Regions from separate parts of the Dorea acetigenes genome, predicted to be linked through region 1. Evidence: riboswitches for the same ligand, from Rfam matches in the RefSeq annotation. Region 1 holds a riboswitch; the other holds the start of a gene.
What was found. A riboswitch is a leader RNA that binds a small molecule or an ion and turns the genes downstream of it on or off. The one in region 1 is predicted to bind glycine.
Positions count from the first base shown of each region.

Region 2: another riboswitch for glycine. It lies ahead of gcvT (glycine cleavage system aminomethyltransferase GcvT); the one in region 1 lies ahead of OCV99_RS03960 (GrdX family protein).

Region 1 is NZ_JAOQJU010000002.1:296,472-304,367, reverse strand. It holds gene purF (amidophosphoribosyltransferase) at 26-1,453, shown strand; gene purB (adenylosuccinate lyase) at 1,484-2,917, shown strand; gene OCV99_RS03965 (alanine/glycine:cation symporter family protein) at 3,140-4,531, shown strand; glycine riboswitch at 4,683-4,793, shown strand; gene OCV99_RS03960 (GrdX family protein) at 4,954-5,337, shown strand; gene OCV99_RS03955 (glycine/sarcosine/betaine reductase component B subunit) at 5,407-6,687, shown strand; gene grdB (glycine reductase complex selenoprotein B) at 6,704-7,896, shown strand, end outside.
Region 2 is NZ_JAOQJU010000003.1:93,450-101,345, forward strand. It holds gene lpdA (dihydrolipoyl dehydrogenase) at 1-428, opposite strand, end outside; gene OCV99_RS04920 (lipoate--protein ligase) at 442-1,440, opposite strand; gene gcvPB (aminomethyl-transferring glycine dehydrogenase subunit GcvPB) at 1,500-2,930, opposite strand; gene gcvPA (aminomethyl-transferring glycine dehydrogenase subunit GcvPA) at 2,934-4,244, opposite strand; gene gcvH (glycine cleavage system protein GcvH) at 4,266-4,643, opposite strand; gene gcvT (glycine cleavage system aminomethyltransferase GcvT) at 4,674-5,762, opposite strand; glycine riboswitch at 5,910-6,006, opposite strand; gene OCV99_RS04945 (glycine/sarcosine/betaine reductase component B subunit) at 6,269-6,748, opposite strand; gene prdD (proline reductase cluster protein PrdD) at 6,762-7,529, opposite strand; gene OCV99_RS18470 (proline reductase) at 7,656-7,896, opposite strand, start outside.

The DNA.
Region 1 (7,896 bases):
CATAAAGTAAGGAGCATAAACATTCATGAACAAATTTGAGAAGGTAACGACAGGTTTGGGAGAGGAATGTGGTGTATTTGGAGCCTATAATATGGATGGAGGCGACGTTGCCTCCACCGTATACTATGGGCTTTTTGCATTACAGCACAGAGGTCAGGAAAGCTGTGGCATTGCAGTGACCGATACGTATGGAGAACGGAAAGTTCACTCGAAAAAAGGAGTGGGACTGGTGAATGAAGTGTTCGACGCGGAGTCGCTGGAGTCTCTGAAAGGTAACCTTGGGGTAGGGCATGTGCGCTATTCTACAGCGGGAGCATCAAAGGCAGAGAATGCAATGCCGCTGGTTATCAACTACGTGAAAGGGACGCTGGCGATTGCCCACAATGGAAATCTGACGAATGCAGTAGAACTTCGGCATGAGCTTGAGTATACTGGAGCAATCTTCCAGACTACCATTGATTCAGAAGTGATTGCGTACCATATTGCCCGGGAACGGCTGAAGACAAGAAAAGCAGAGGATGCCGTTAAGAATGCCATGAAGAAAATCAAAGGAGCTTACGCACTGGTAGTGAGTTCGCCGAGAAAGATGATCGGAGCAAGAGACCCGTTTGGATTGAAACCATTATGTATAGGAAAACGTGATAATACCTGGTTCCTTGCATCTGAGAGCTGTGCGATTGCGGCGGTTGGAGGAGAATTTGTCCGTGATGTGAAACCGGGTGAGATTGTATCCTTTACAAAGCATGGAGTAAGCTCAGATATGAGTATGACGATTTCGCCGGAGAAGCAGGCAAGATGCATTTTTGAGTATATCTACTTTGCAAGAATGGACAGTGTGATTGATGAGGTAAATGTCTATCATTCACGAATTATTGCGGGAAAAGCCCTAGCAAAATCGTATCCCGTAGAGGCAGATTTGGTCGTGGGTGTGCCGGATTCCGGTTTGGTTGCGGCTAAGGGGTATTCGGAAGAATCGGGAATCCCATATGGAATGGCTTTTCATAAGAACAGTTATGTGGGAAGGACATTTATAAAACCGAAACAGAGTGAAAGAGAATCCAGCGTTAAAATTAAATTGAATGTTATTGGAGAAGTGGTAAAGGGAAAACGTATTGTTATGGTGGATGATTCCATTGTACGCGGGACAACTTGTGCCAATATCATCCGTATGTTGAAAAGTGCGGGGGCGACAGAGGTTCATGTGCGGATTAGTTCACCGCCGTTTCTCTATCCCTGCTATTTTGGAACGGATGTACCTTCCAATGAGCAGTTGATTGCCCATTCCCATACTACAGAGGAAATCAGAGAGATGATCGGCGCGGATTCACTGGGGTATATGGAGATTGAAAAGCTAAAAGAGATGGTTGGAGATTTAGGGTATTGTGATGCATGTTTCACCGGCAATTATCCTATGGAAGTGCCGGGAAAAGATATTTCCCATGCATTTGATTAGAATAATTAAGAGAAAAGAGAGGTAAGTATTATGAGCAGCGACAGATATCAAAGCCCGTTGTCGGAGCGTTATGCAAGTAAGGAGATGCAGTATATCTTCTCGCCTGATAAGAAATTCAGGACATGGAGAAGGCTCTGGATTGCTCTCGCGGAAACGGAGAAAGAGCTGGGACTCCCTATTACAGATGAACAGATTGAGGAGCTGAAAGCGCACGCAGATGATATTAATTACGATGTTGCAAAGGAACGGGAGAAGATTGTCCGTCATGATGTTATGTCCCATGTATATGCTTATGGCCAGCAGTGCCCGAAAGCGAAAGGAATCATTCATCTGGGAGCAACATCCTGTTATGTGGGAGATAATACGGATATTATTGTTATGTCTGAGGCTCTGAAGCTGGTAAGAACGAAATTGGTGAATGTGATTGCTGAACTGGCGGATTTTGCAGAGAAATATAAAGCACAGCCGACGCTTGCTTTCACGCATTTCCAACCGGCGCAGCCCACGAGCGTGGGAAAGAGGGCAACTCTGTGGTTACAGGAATTTTCAATGGATCTGGAAGATCTGGATTATGTGCTTGGAAGTTTAAAGCTTCTTGGCTCAAAGGGAACTACCGGAACGCAGGCCAGTTTTCTGGAACTTTTTGACGGGGATCAGGAAACCATTGATAAGATAGATCCTATGATTGCTGAGAAAATGGGATTTGAAAGCTGTTATCCGGTATCTGGGCAGACCTATTCAAGAAAAGTTGATACGAGAGTGTTAAATGTACTTGCCGGAATTGCTGCAAGCGCCCACAAGTTTTCAAATGATATCCGTCTTCTTCAGCATTTGAAGGAAGTGGAAGAACCTTTTGAAAAGACACAGATTGGCTCTTCAGCTATGGCGTATAAGAGGAATCCGATGCGAAGCGAACGTATTGCATCTTTGTCCAGATATGTGATGATTGATGCGTTGAATCCGGCAATTACATCGGCAACGCAGTGGTTTGAGAGAACACTGGATGACTCTGCAAATAAGAGGTTAAGCATACCGGAGGGATTTCTTGCGATTGACGGTATTCTGGATTTGTGCCTGAATGTGGTGGATGGACTGGTAGTATATCCGAAGGTGATTGAAAAACACCTGATGTCTGAGTTGCCGTTCATGGCTACTGAAAATATTATGATGGATGCCGTGAAGGCAGGCGGTGACCGGCAGGAACTTCATGAACGGATCCGTGAACTTTCCATGGAAGCGGGACGCAATGTGAAAGAAAAGGGACTGGAAAACAATCTGCTGGAACTGATTGCTGCTGATCCGGCATTTAACCTTACGTTGGAGGAATTGAAAGAGACGATGGATCCTTCGAAATATATTGGACGCGCCTCCGTCCAGGTGGATGATTACCTGAAAAAAGTAATCCGTCCGCTCCTTGACGCTAATAAAGATATTCTGGGTGTGAAAGCAGAAATTAATGTATAGAAGACAGAAAATGGCAAAATAACCAAAAATGTAAAAAAAAGTGCTAAGAAAAAAACAGCGGAAACTCTTATGTTTCTGCTGTTTTTTTGTTACGTAGCTTTTTTTGAATTACACAAAATATGTGAAAAACATACGAAAAAATTTTAAATTAATACAAGATATTGAATAAAATTTACAAAAATGTTAATATAGATATAATAAATGAATATATTAATATAATCTATGAGAAAAGGGGGTAATGTTGTGGAAAAAATATTAAACGACATATTTTCAACGATTGGCAGTTATCTTTCTAACTACATACTTATTGTTGCTCTTCTTGGCGGCGGTATTTGGTTTTCTGTCAAACTTGGTTTTATCCAAGTAAAAGGTTTTGGCGAAGGAATGAGAAGGACATTTGGTGGACTTTTTAACAAAAAGGGTTCGGCAGATAAGGATGGGATGTCTTCCTTCCAGGCGTTGGCGACAGCGATTGCGGCCCAGGTTGGTACGGGAAATATTGCCGGGGCGGCAACGGCGATTGCTATTGGAGGACCCGGAGCGATTTTTTGGATGTGGATTGCTGCTTTTTTGGGAATGGCAACTATCTATGCAGAAGCACTCATGGCGCAGAAGTATAAGCAGGTTGGCTCTGACGGAGTTGTAACGGGCGGTCCGGTATACTATATCCGCGCAGCGTTTAAGGGAACGGCAGGTAAAGTTTTGGCAGGGATTTTTGCAGTGCTGATTGTTTTGGCATTAGGCTTCATGGGAAATGCCGTACAGTCCAATTCCATCGCAGCGGCATGGAATACTGCTTTTGGAATTCCGCAGTGGATTATGGGGTTGATAATCGCTGTTGTAGCGTTGTTTGTATTTATGGGCGGTATGGGACGCATTGCTAAAATTACGGAGCTGATTGTTCCGGTTATGGCAGCTCTTTATATCGTAGGCGCTTTGATTGTAATTATTTTTAATTTTAAGGAAATTCCATATGCTTTCCATGCAATTATTGTAGGAGCTTTTGCGCCTTCTTCTATTGTTGGCGGCGCTGCCGGAGCAACGGTGAAGCTTGCTTTGACGAAAGGTGTTGCACGTGGACTTTTTTCTAACGAAGCCGGTATGGGTTCCACACCCCATGCACATGCGGTTGCAAAGGTAGATCATCCGGCAGAACAAGGATTTGTGGCTATGATTGGCGTGTTCATTGATACGTTTGTTATCCTGAACCTAACAGCTTTTGTAATTATCACGACTCATTCTATTCCGACGGGATTGACGGGCGCGGAGCTGAGCCAGTATGCTTTCTCTACGCTGTATGGAAAAGGCGGAGATGTTTTTATTGCAGTATGTATGCTGTTCTTTGCATTTTCTACAATCCTCGGATGGTATTTCTTTGGACAGGCGAATATCAAATATTTGTTTGGACCAAAGGCAGTAAAAGTGTATGCTGTTCTTGCGGCAGTGTGTGTGTTCCTTGGTTCTCTTGCTGAAGTTGAACTTGTTTGGACCATGCAGGATACATTTAATTCGTTGATGGTTATTCCGAATATTCTGGCATTGTTTGCACTGACTGGTGTGATTAAACAGGTGCATGAGGATTATTTTAAAAACTTTAAACCAAAGAAAAAGTAATTTTTAATGAAAATGCAGAGCGTGGTTTGTGCAATATTACAAAAAACAGGAAAATCTTTTGAAACTATTGCAAAAAAACTAACAATCAGTTACTATAGAATAAAACAATAACAAATATTTATAATATCTATATATTAAGTGAATAGCGGGATGATTTTTTTCAAGAGAGAGCCGTTAGGCGGCCGCCGAAGAGGCAAGCCGGGATGATGGAGGTGAACATGATCTGGGTGAAACTTTCAGGCAAAAGGACTGGAAAAAGGACTGCATTCTGAATCTTGTGTTGAAATGATAATAAGCTTTTGTTTATGGAAACGAAGCTATCAGGGCAAAAGACAGAAAGGACGATGGCACGTATCCGTGTTTGCATCGTCCTTTTTTAGTTGAGATTTAGGTAAGAGTTTTTGGAAAAGAGGCAAACTGATATGAGAACTCCCTATGTTATAGTTACGAATAATCCGTTGGTTGTTAAGAATCTTGAGAACAGCCGGGAGATTATTTATAAAGACGTTTCATATGAAGAGATTCTGCGGGAAACCCGGGACAGAATACATGAAGGACATGTGCTTTTGACACATCCATTGTCGGGCAGTGTCAAACCCAATGAAACGCCATACAAATCCATTTTAATAAGCCGGCAAAGGAGGGATGTGGATGCCGATTCTCTGAAGTTAATTGAAAATGCGATACAAGCGTGCCGAAAGTTTATGATGAAAGCAGACAAATATAAACCGGAGGTATATCAGGATTTTCAATTGATTGACTGGACATTATTAGAAAGTGCCATGGCGTCGGCAGATACTTTGTAATCACCCAAGAGGGTTGTAATAGCGAAGAGCTTTAACAATAATATCAATATTAAAAGGAGGGAATTTACAGTGAAGTTAGAAATGGGACACATATACATTAAGGATATTCAGTTCGCAGCAGAGTCTAAGATTGAAGACGGAATCCTTTATGTATCCGAAGAGGCCGTTAGGGCAGTTGCTCTTGAAGATGAAAAGATTAAGAGCGCATCATTTGATATCGCAAAACCGGGCGAGTCTGTAAGAATCACACCCGTTAAGGATGTAATTGAACCACGTGTAAAGGTAGAAGGAAGAGGGGGAATCTTCCCAGGCGTCATTGCCAAAGTTGATACTGTTGGAAGCGGAAAAACCTATGCATTAAAGGGGATGGCAGTTGTAACAGCAGGAAGAATCGTTGGATTCCAGGAAGGTATTATTGATATGACGGGTCCAGGAGCTGATTATACTCCGTTTTCTAAGACATTGAATCTTGTTATGGTATGTGAGCCCGTCGATGGAATCAAACAGCATGATTATGAAGCTGCTGTAAGGTTCGCAGGATTCAGAGTTGCCACATATATTGGAGAACTGGCACGTGAACTTACTCCGGATGAGACAAAGGTTTATGAGACATGTACGATAAAAGAAGGTATGGAAAAATATCCGGAGCTTCCGAGAGTTGCCTATGTCCAGATGCTTCAGAGTCAGGGACTTCTTCATGATACATACGTATATGGCGTGGATGCAAAGAAGATTGTTCCTACGATTATGAGCCCGACAGAGGTTATGGACGGTGCGATTGTGTCCGGTAACTGTGTATCTGCATGTGATAAGAACCCGACTTATGTACATCAGAACAATCCGGTTGTGCATGACTTGTTTGAACAGCACGGAAAAACGATTAATTTTGTATGTCAGATTATCACCAATGAAAATGTATATCTTGCAGATAAAATGCGTTCTTCTGATTGGACAGCAAAGATTTGTAAAATGTTAGATTTGGATGGTGTTATTGTATCTCAGGAAGGATTTGGAAACCCGGATACAGACCTTATCATGAACTGTAAAAAGATTGAGGCTGAGGGAGTTAAGACGGTTATTATTACAGATGAGTATGCAGGACGTGACGGTAAGTCACAGTCTCTTGCAGATGCTGATCCGGCTGCCGATGCAGTTGTAACCGGCGGTAATGCAAACCAGGTAATTATCCTGCCAAAGCTTGATAAAGTAATTGGAACATTGGATTATGTAACAAAGATTGCGGGTGCAAGTGAAGAGACACTTCGGGAGGACGGCTCTCTTGAGGTTGAACTTCAGGTACTTACAGGTGCAACAAATGAGACAGGTTTCAACAAGCTGAGCGCAAGATAGAAGGGAGGATAAGAACATGGCTAAGATTAAAGTGGTTCATTACATCAATCAGTTCTTTGCACAGATTGGTGGAGAAGAAAAAGCTGATTATCCGGCAGAAATCCGTGTTGGCGAAGTGGTTGGACCGGGTATGGCGCTTACAACGAATTTTAAAGATGAAGCAGAGATTATTGCGACAGTTGTCTGCGGTGACTCATATTTTAACGAAAATCTGGAGAAAGCGAAAGCGGATATCCTTGCATGGGTAAAGGAACAGGCTCCGGATGTATTTATAGCAGGTCCGGCATTCAATGCAGGCCGTTACGGTGTTGCTTGCGGTACAATTGCAGCAGCGGTTCAGGAAGAGCTTGGAATCCCGGCTGTTACAGGTATGTATGTAGAGAATCCGGGCGCTGATATGTTCAAGAATCAGGTATATATGATTTCTACCAAGAACAATGCGGCAGGTATGAGAGATGCGGTTAAGAAGATGGCTCCTCTTGCATTAAAGCTTGCAAAAGGTGAGACAATCGGTGCATCTTGTGAAGAAGGTTATATGCCAAATGGTGTTCGTGTAAACTTTTTTGAAAAAGAGAGAGGATCTCAGAGAGCAGTGAAAATGCTGCTTAAAAAGTTGGCTGACAAGCCATTTGAGACAGAATTCCCAATGCCGGATTTTGATAGAGTGGATCCAAACCCGGCAGTAAAGGATCTTGCACATGCTAAAATCGCACTTGTTACTTCTGGTGGTATCGTTCCGAAAGGAAATCCGGATCATATTGAAAGTTCCAGTGCGTCTCACTATGGAGAATATGATATTACAGGCGTTATGGATCTGACCGAAGAGACCTATGAGACGGCTCACGGAGGATATGACCCGGTGTATGCTAACGAAGATTCTGACCGCGTTCTTCCGGTGGATGTACTTCGTGATATGGAGAAGGAAGGAATTATCGGAGAATTACATCACTTGTTCTACACAACAACAGGTAATGGTACGGCCGTTGCATCCGCAAAAGCTTTTGCAGATGAGTTTTCCAAGAAGTTGGTTGCAGACGGAGTAGACGCTGTAATTCTCACCTCCACTTGAGGTACCTGTACTCGTTGCGGTGCAACGATGGTGAAAGAAATTGAGAGAGCCGGAATTCCGGTTGTACATGTTTGTACAGTAACTCCTATTTCTATGACAGTTGGCGCGAACAGAATTGTTCCAGCTATTGCAATCCCACA
Region 2 (7,896 bases), on a different contig from region 1:
CCTGCCGCCAGGATAATTTTCTCCGCTTCATAGCATACTTCGCCTTCCTGGGAAACGACCCGTACCGTTTTACCTTTCTCAAGGGTTCCTTTTCCTGAAATAAGAGTAACTCCATTTGCCTTTAACAGTTGTTCGATTCCCTGGCACAGCTTATCCGTGGTATCTTCTTTATATTCCAGAATCTTATGATAATCATAGGAAACCTCCGAAGCCTCAACACCAAATACAGCGCTCTCTTTCATTTCCCGGTAAATGGAAGAAGCATGTACCATCGCTTTCGCCGGAATACAGCCTCGGTTCAGGCATGTGCCTCCCACCCGCCGGTTTTCGATGACCGCCGTCTTAAATCCTGCTTTCGCTGTTTTGATTGCCGCCACATAACCTCCCGGTCCACCGCCGATGACAATCACATCAAATCTCTCGCCCATAAATGCATCTCCTTTATAAATCTACAGTCCCGATCCATTCTATTATATCTTTCATCATCTGCTCCATTTCTTTATCTTCAGACCAATAAAGACTAAGCTCTGTACAGATTGCTTTTTTATCATAACGGACGTTCTTAAGATAATTTCTGATTTCCGGCATCAGATCCTGCTTCATGGCGTCAGAATATACATTCATATCCTCTATCCGCCCATTCTTCACTTTCATCTGAAAGGTTACCTGTCCCCATGGGAAACGGTTAGAAAGCTCATACTGGAAATCCAGTTTTCGCCCGAACACCCAGTCCCAGGAAGCAAAATGCTTTGTCCGCTCTTCAATTTCTCCGGCGTCCAGGTCTTCCATTTTTAGAATCTCTGCTTCCAGACCGTATACCTCTTCAAATGCTTCCAGCAGCTTTTGCTTTAACTTATCAATTGTAAGCCCCGGAGCATATTCTGTCAAGTTGGCCACTCTTGCCCTCACAGAATCCACACCCTTCGACTGAAGCTTCTCCTTAGACACAGTCAGATATCTTGACAGCTCTCCCATATCTACATTTACCATCAGAGTCCCGTGATGGTAGCAGCAGTCGCCCTGCTCGTAAAATGCATTACCTGAAAATTTATGGCCGTCAATCAATATATCATTTCTTCCTGACTTCTCCGCATGGATTCCCAGCTTCTTTACCGCCTCAAGGATAACGGAAAGCTGTCTGTCCACATCGTAATTATCCTTGCGCACAAGGAAAGTGAAATTCAGGTTCCCCAAATCATGATAGACCGCGCCACCGCCGGAGAGCCTGCGCACCGGATAACCATTCTCTTCCTCCAGCTTGCTCACCAGACATTCTTTCCATACATTTTGGTTACGCCCGATAACAACCGTATTCCTATTCTGCCAAAGATATAGGATGCACTCCTCTTTGCCACAATGGAGGAGCAGATACTCCTCCATTGCAAGATTCTGATAAGGCACGGTATTTTCACTTTCTATATAAGATAGCTTCTTAATCATTGTAATACCTCTCTCAAAACAAAGCGGACAAGTCCGCCTCGAACTCCCATATCATAATACTATTTTTCAAATTCATATCTCAATACAGGATGTCTTGCCGCTCCTACTTCATCCAGCCTAGTTACCGGCGTATTGACTGGCGCCATGTGAAGCTTCTCAGCATCTTCCTCAGCCAATTTGTACAACTCCCTGAATACCTGGATTGCCTGATCCAGCGTTTCCTTCGACTCCGTCTCGGTAGGCTCTACCATCAACGCCTCATCTACAATCAACGGGAAATACATGGTCGGCGGATGGATGCCATTGTCCAGAAGTCCTTTGGCGATATCCATCGCAGCCACGCCCGTCTTTTTCTTCAGATCCGAAAGACTCATAACAAATTCATGCATACACACTTCGTCATACGCCATGGTATAAAGGTCTTTCAGCTTATACATCATATAATTTGCATTAAGAACTGCATTGCCACTTGCCTCCGGGATTCCTTCTTTTCCAAGGGTCATCACATAGGTCAGCGCCCGCACTGCCACAAGGAAGTTTCCGTAGAAGTCCTTCATCTCGCCGATACTGTGCTCCGCCTTCTTAAAGGAAAGCTCCTCTGTACCTTCCACCAGTACAGACGGAAGGAACTGTACCAGATGCTCCTTGCATCCCACGGGACCGCTTCCTGGGCCGCCCCCGCCATGAGGCGTGGAAAATGTCTTATGAAGATTCAGATGAATGACGTCAAATCCCATATCTCCCGGGCGTACCGTACCCATTACCGCATTCAGGTTCGCACCGTCATAATAACACTGTCCGCCGCAGTCATGGATGATTCTGGTAATCTCAAGAATATTTTTATCGAACAGCCCCACCGTGTTCGGATTGGTAAGCATCAGTCCTGCTACGTCATCCCCTGCCGCTTCTTTCAATTTCTCCAGGTCTACGCATCCATCTTCCCCGGATGGTACGCTTACCACAGAGTAACCTGCCATAACAGCGCTGGCCGGGTTCGTGCCATGGGCGGAATCAGGAACGATAATCTTGGTTCTCTTCTTATCTCCCCGGCTTTCGTGGTACGCTTTAATCAGCAGAAGACCCGTAAATTCTCCGTGCGCTCCCGCAGCTGGCTGCAGCGTCATCCTCTCCATTCCAGTAATCTCACACAGGTAGTCTTCCAGTGTCTTCATTACTTCCATGCATCCCTGAACCGTGTGCTCCGGCTGCAGCGGATGAATCTCCGTAAATCCGGGCAGAGAAGCCATATCCTCATTAATCTTCGGGTTATACTTCATCGTACAGGAACCCAGCGGATAAAAGCCGTCATTGACTCCATGGCATTTCTTCGCAAGCTCTGTGTAATGTCTGCTAATCTCAGTTTCGGAAAGCTGCGGCAAATGCAACGCACGCTCCCTTCGGTTCTTATCTTCCGGCATGATTACTTCCACATCGCACTCCGGAAGCAGGCTTAAGCCTCTGCCTTCTTTTCCTTTTTCAAATATTAACATCCTTTACACCCCCTTTACGATGGCTACAGCCCTGTCAATATCTTCTTTGCTGTTCATCTCTGTACAGCACCACAAAATTCTATGTTCATCCAGCGGATAGCCTCCGAGAATTCCCTCTTTTTCCAGTGCGGAAAGGATGCTCTCTGCCGGGGCATCTGATACCGTAACAAATTCATGAAAAAATTCTCCCTGGTTCTCTACACGACATCCTGCCTTTTCTAATTCCCTTGCCATATAATGAGCTTTTGATGTACACTGAACCGCCACATTCTTAAGCCCTTCACTTCCCATGGATGCCAGATATACGCCTACTGCCAGCGCACACAACGCCTGGTTGGAGCATACATTACTGGAAGCCTTCTCTCTTCGGATATGCTGTTCTCTCGCCTGGAGGGTAAGCACATATCCCGTCTTTCCGTTGTGATCCTTGGTCTGCCCTACAATTCTTCCCGGCAATTTTCTTGTCATACCTGACACACATGCCATAAATCCAAGATATGGGCCGCCAAATGCCAGTGAAAGCCCAAGCGGCTGTCCATCGCCTACCGCCACGTCTGCGCCATATTCCCTCGGAGTTTTGATGATTCCAAGTGAAATCGGATTCACGCCCATAATATATTTTGCTCCCGCTTCATGCGCAACCTCTCCGATTGCTTCAGCGTCTTCCAGACTTCCATAATAATTCGGCTGCTGGATGTATACGCACGCCGTCCCGGAATCCACAAGAGCACGAAGCGCTTCCAGGTCTACCGCTCCGTCTTTCTCTGGAATCACATCCAGTTCCATTTCATTGCCATAACAATATGTTTTCACCGTCTCAAGCACATGGGGATCTACTGTCGCCGCAATCAGCGCCTTACTGCGCTTTCTTTCCCTGCACATGGCAACCGCCTCCGCCGCCGCACTGCCCCCGTCATATACAGATGCATTCGATACGTCCATGCCCGTAAGCTCGCAGATCATCGTCTGATACTCAAAAATAGACTGCAAGATTCCCTGACTAATCTCTGCCTGGTATGGCGTATATGCCGTTACCAGGTTTTCTTTGGATATTACGCTCTTTACAACAGATGGAATATAATGCCGATACGCGCCTGCTCCTCTGAAAATCACAGGGAACACTTTATTCTTTGCCGCTATCTGGCTCATCTTTCTTCTGACTTCCAGCTCCGACATTCCTTCTGGAATATGAAGCCCGTCTTTCACCTTTACTTCATCCGGAATATGCCCGAATAAATCTTCCATAGACTCAAAGCCTATCTCAGCAAGCATTTCCTTTTGTTCCTGCTTCGTTCCAGGAATATAATTTCCCATAAAGCGTCCACCGCCCTTCTTTTATTCTTCGCTCTCTACAAATGCCTTGTACTCTTCCGCTGTCAAAAGTTCTTCTTTATCTGTAATGTCTTTTACTTTTACAAACCATGCATCATATGGAGCCTCATTGATTCTCTCTGGCGCATCCAGAAGTTCTTCGTTCACTTCACATACCACGCCGGATACCGGTGAATATACGTCAGATACTGCTTTTACAGACTCTACATCTGAAAATGCTTCTCCTACCGTAACTTCATCCTCTTCTTCCGGGAGATTTACGAATACCAGATCTCCAAGCTCTGACTGTGCAAAATCAGTAAGTCCAATTACTGCAACATCTCCCTCTTCCTTTACCCACTCATGTGATTTTGAATATAATAATCCTTCTCTTACTTCCATTGTTCCTGTCTCCTTTTCTCTTTATAATGATTATTTACTTCTTTTATAAAACGGAAGCGCCACAACCTCAGCTTCCACTTTACGCCCTCTTACTTCTGCCTCTAACTTATCGCCGATCTCCGCCGTTCCTTCTTCCACCAGCGCCATTGCAATGGGATACCCAAGATATGGGCAGTGCGTACCGGAAGTGGTAATTCCGATCTTACATCCGTCCTTAAAAACATCCTGATGCTCTCTGATAATTCCGCGCCCAGTTACTTTCAGGCCAATACGCTTTCTCTGAGGCGCTTTCTTGTCTTCCAGAGCTGCCTTACCGATAAAATCTTCCTTTGCCATTTTCACGGCAAATCCCAGCCCCGTCTCCAATGGGGATACCGTATCATCCATCTCATGTCCGTAAAGCGGCATTGCCGCTTCCATACGAAGCGTATCTCTTGCTCCCAGCCCACAGGGGATCAGCCCTTCTTCTTTTCCATTCTCCAAAAGAATATCCCACATCTTCTCCGCATCAGCGCTGTCAAGATAAAGCTCTACACCGTCTTCCCCTGTATATCCTGTCTTGGAAATAATACACGGGATTCCTGCAACCTCTGTGTCAAATACAGCGTGATAATACTTTTTCGGAATATTTTCCTCCGCCGTAAGTTTTTTCAAAATCTCCATTGCCTTCGGACCCTGCAATGCAAGCTGCGCATAATGCTCAGACACATCGGTAAATGTCACCTCACCAAACTGATGAGCAAGCATCCACTGATAATCCTTATCCTTATTTGCCGCATTCACAACAATAAAATAATGCTCATCTGATTTCTTATAAACAATAAGGTCATCAACCGTACCGCCATCTTCATTACACATGGGACTGTACCTTGCCTGTCCGTCCACCATATTGTCAAAGTTATTCGTCAAAATCATTTGAAGATTCGCAAGTGCATCCTTGCCCTCACACAGCACCTCTCCCATGTGAGATACATCGAACAGTCCTGCCTGAGTGCGGACCGCCATATGTTCTTTGATTACCCCCGCCTCATACTGTACCGGCAATAAATATCCGCCAAACGGCACGATCTTTCCTCCGGCTTTTACATGTGCGTCATACAATGGTGTCTTCAATTCCATTTTTGCTCCTCCTTTTCCTGGTATATAAAGTCTGTCAGAGCCTTTTATAGTATAGGAAAGCGAAAACTTTCCTATACTATAAAAAAGGAACCGGAACATTCATCTAAATGAATGTTTCAGTTCCCTGTCGTCTGTCCTCCAGAGCTTTGTCCGAATTCAATTCCTTTTGCCTGAGAGTTTCAAATCTCCTCTTGCCCCTTCGGCGTCCTGCAAATCATACCAGGATCTCTCTTGAATTCATCAACCAATTACCTATCCTTGATTTGCCCTTATTATATCCATCGTATTTTCATTTGTCAACGTCTTTTTTGTGCAATACAACCATAAAAGTTTGGCTATTTTTTCACATTATTGTTGATTTTTTCACATTTTCTTAAAAACACCCTATTTTCGAGGATTTTTCCACTTAAGCACTTTATATTTATTGGCAATCCCAATATGTATATTAAAATTTTTCATATAAAAAGGACGCCTTACATCAAAGCGCCCCTCTATTGCTTCTGCTTTTATTTACCTTCTTGATCTTTCTTGCGCATCTTAAGCTTCAGAAGTGCTTTCGCTTTCAGGCAGTCAATGCGGTCCATGTTGTTCTCGCCCACAACATCCGTCTCCTCACCAGTCGCACTCTTATTAATATCTACGATGGCATCAAGATAATCATTTACAACGACGAACTGGGCAACCGTACCATTAAAGGTAATACCTGTTACCGGAATGCCGCGCGTACCAATCTGTTCAATGGTATTCGTATAATCCACATGGCTGTTTCCCCATCCGTCACAGGAAAGGATAACGCCGTCTGCGCGCATACATTCCGCCCACACAGCCGCTCTCGTGCCTACCAGCATCTTATCTTCATTGCCGTCAGGCGAACCTACCAGCATCACGCCCATCAGATCCAAATCCGTATCTTCCGATACTACCTCCAAAAGTGGATCCCTAAAATGATGTAACGATGTTTCTTTTGTTGAAGGACCAATTCCCATTCTTACACACCTCCTACTGCATGGAACGAATCATGCCGTCGCGGTATTCATTCGGAGTCAGAATAACCGGCATATTCCCCATATCAATGATAGATTTTCCGCCTTCCACACCAGAAGGTTCTTTTGCAAACAAATGTGTATCATACATTGCTCCCTGTCCTGCCACCTGTTTAATAATCAGAACACGTTTCTTGCCCGGCCGCACAATATCATGATACTCATGCCTTTCCGTACACTTATCGCCCTTAAACTTCTTCATTTTATCGCGGTAGGACTGAATAAACTTGTCACAGGCGCGGTGAGCCGCCGTAGGACCCGGTCTTTCCTGTCCCATGCCCGCAGCCAGCGTAACATCAAAGGAAATAATATAATCATCGTCTCCCGGCGTACCGGCCCGATTTAAATAAAGCTTCTCCTTCAGATTCCCTTCCGATGATCCAAATTCATGGCACTGCTTGCCATTCACATCCACTCCGGTAAGCATCACATAGACTCCGGTAATCGTGTGGGTAATCCCTTCTCCAAGCTTTCCAAGAACCTTAGTAGAAATCGGAATAATATCCATAATGGTATTCGTCCAGCGATCATGATCGCCCGGCTTAATAATCTGAATATCAATCTTTTCCAGAAATTCTTCCTCAGCCACCAGTTGGTCAATCATTTCTTTGCTAACCGTCATATGCCCGTCTACTGTAATATCATTATGCTCGCCCCACTCCACATCTGTCATGTGGAACGCTTTGATTACCAAACGCCGCAGATCTTTGATTTCATCAGCCAATTTCACGTCACCTCCATAGCAATTCATATTTTATATTATACAATATCTCATATTTTTTTCCAATATATTGTTTTGATTTTTTATATCATAAAAGGGCAGATGTTATACATCTGCCCTTCATAGACATTAGATCTTTGCTACATACTCAAATGGCAGCGGAACAATCTTTCCAGGAGTCTGGATTTCTACCAACTGCTCCAGTGTCGCTTTTACAATCTGTGTCTGCTGTTCAACATTGTGCGGTCCACCTGCATTAGCACCCATAGGTACCAACGGAGCAACTGCACGAGGAGTACCGGTCTGACGAACAACCGGCGGAAGAGCTGCAATAATAATTGTAGGAATTCCAGCTTCTTCAATCGCTCTC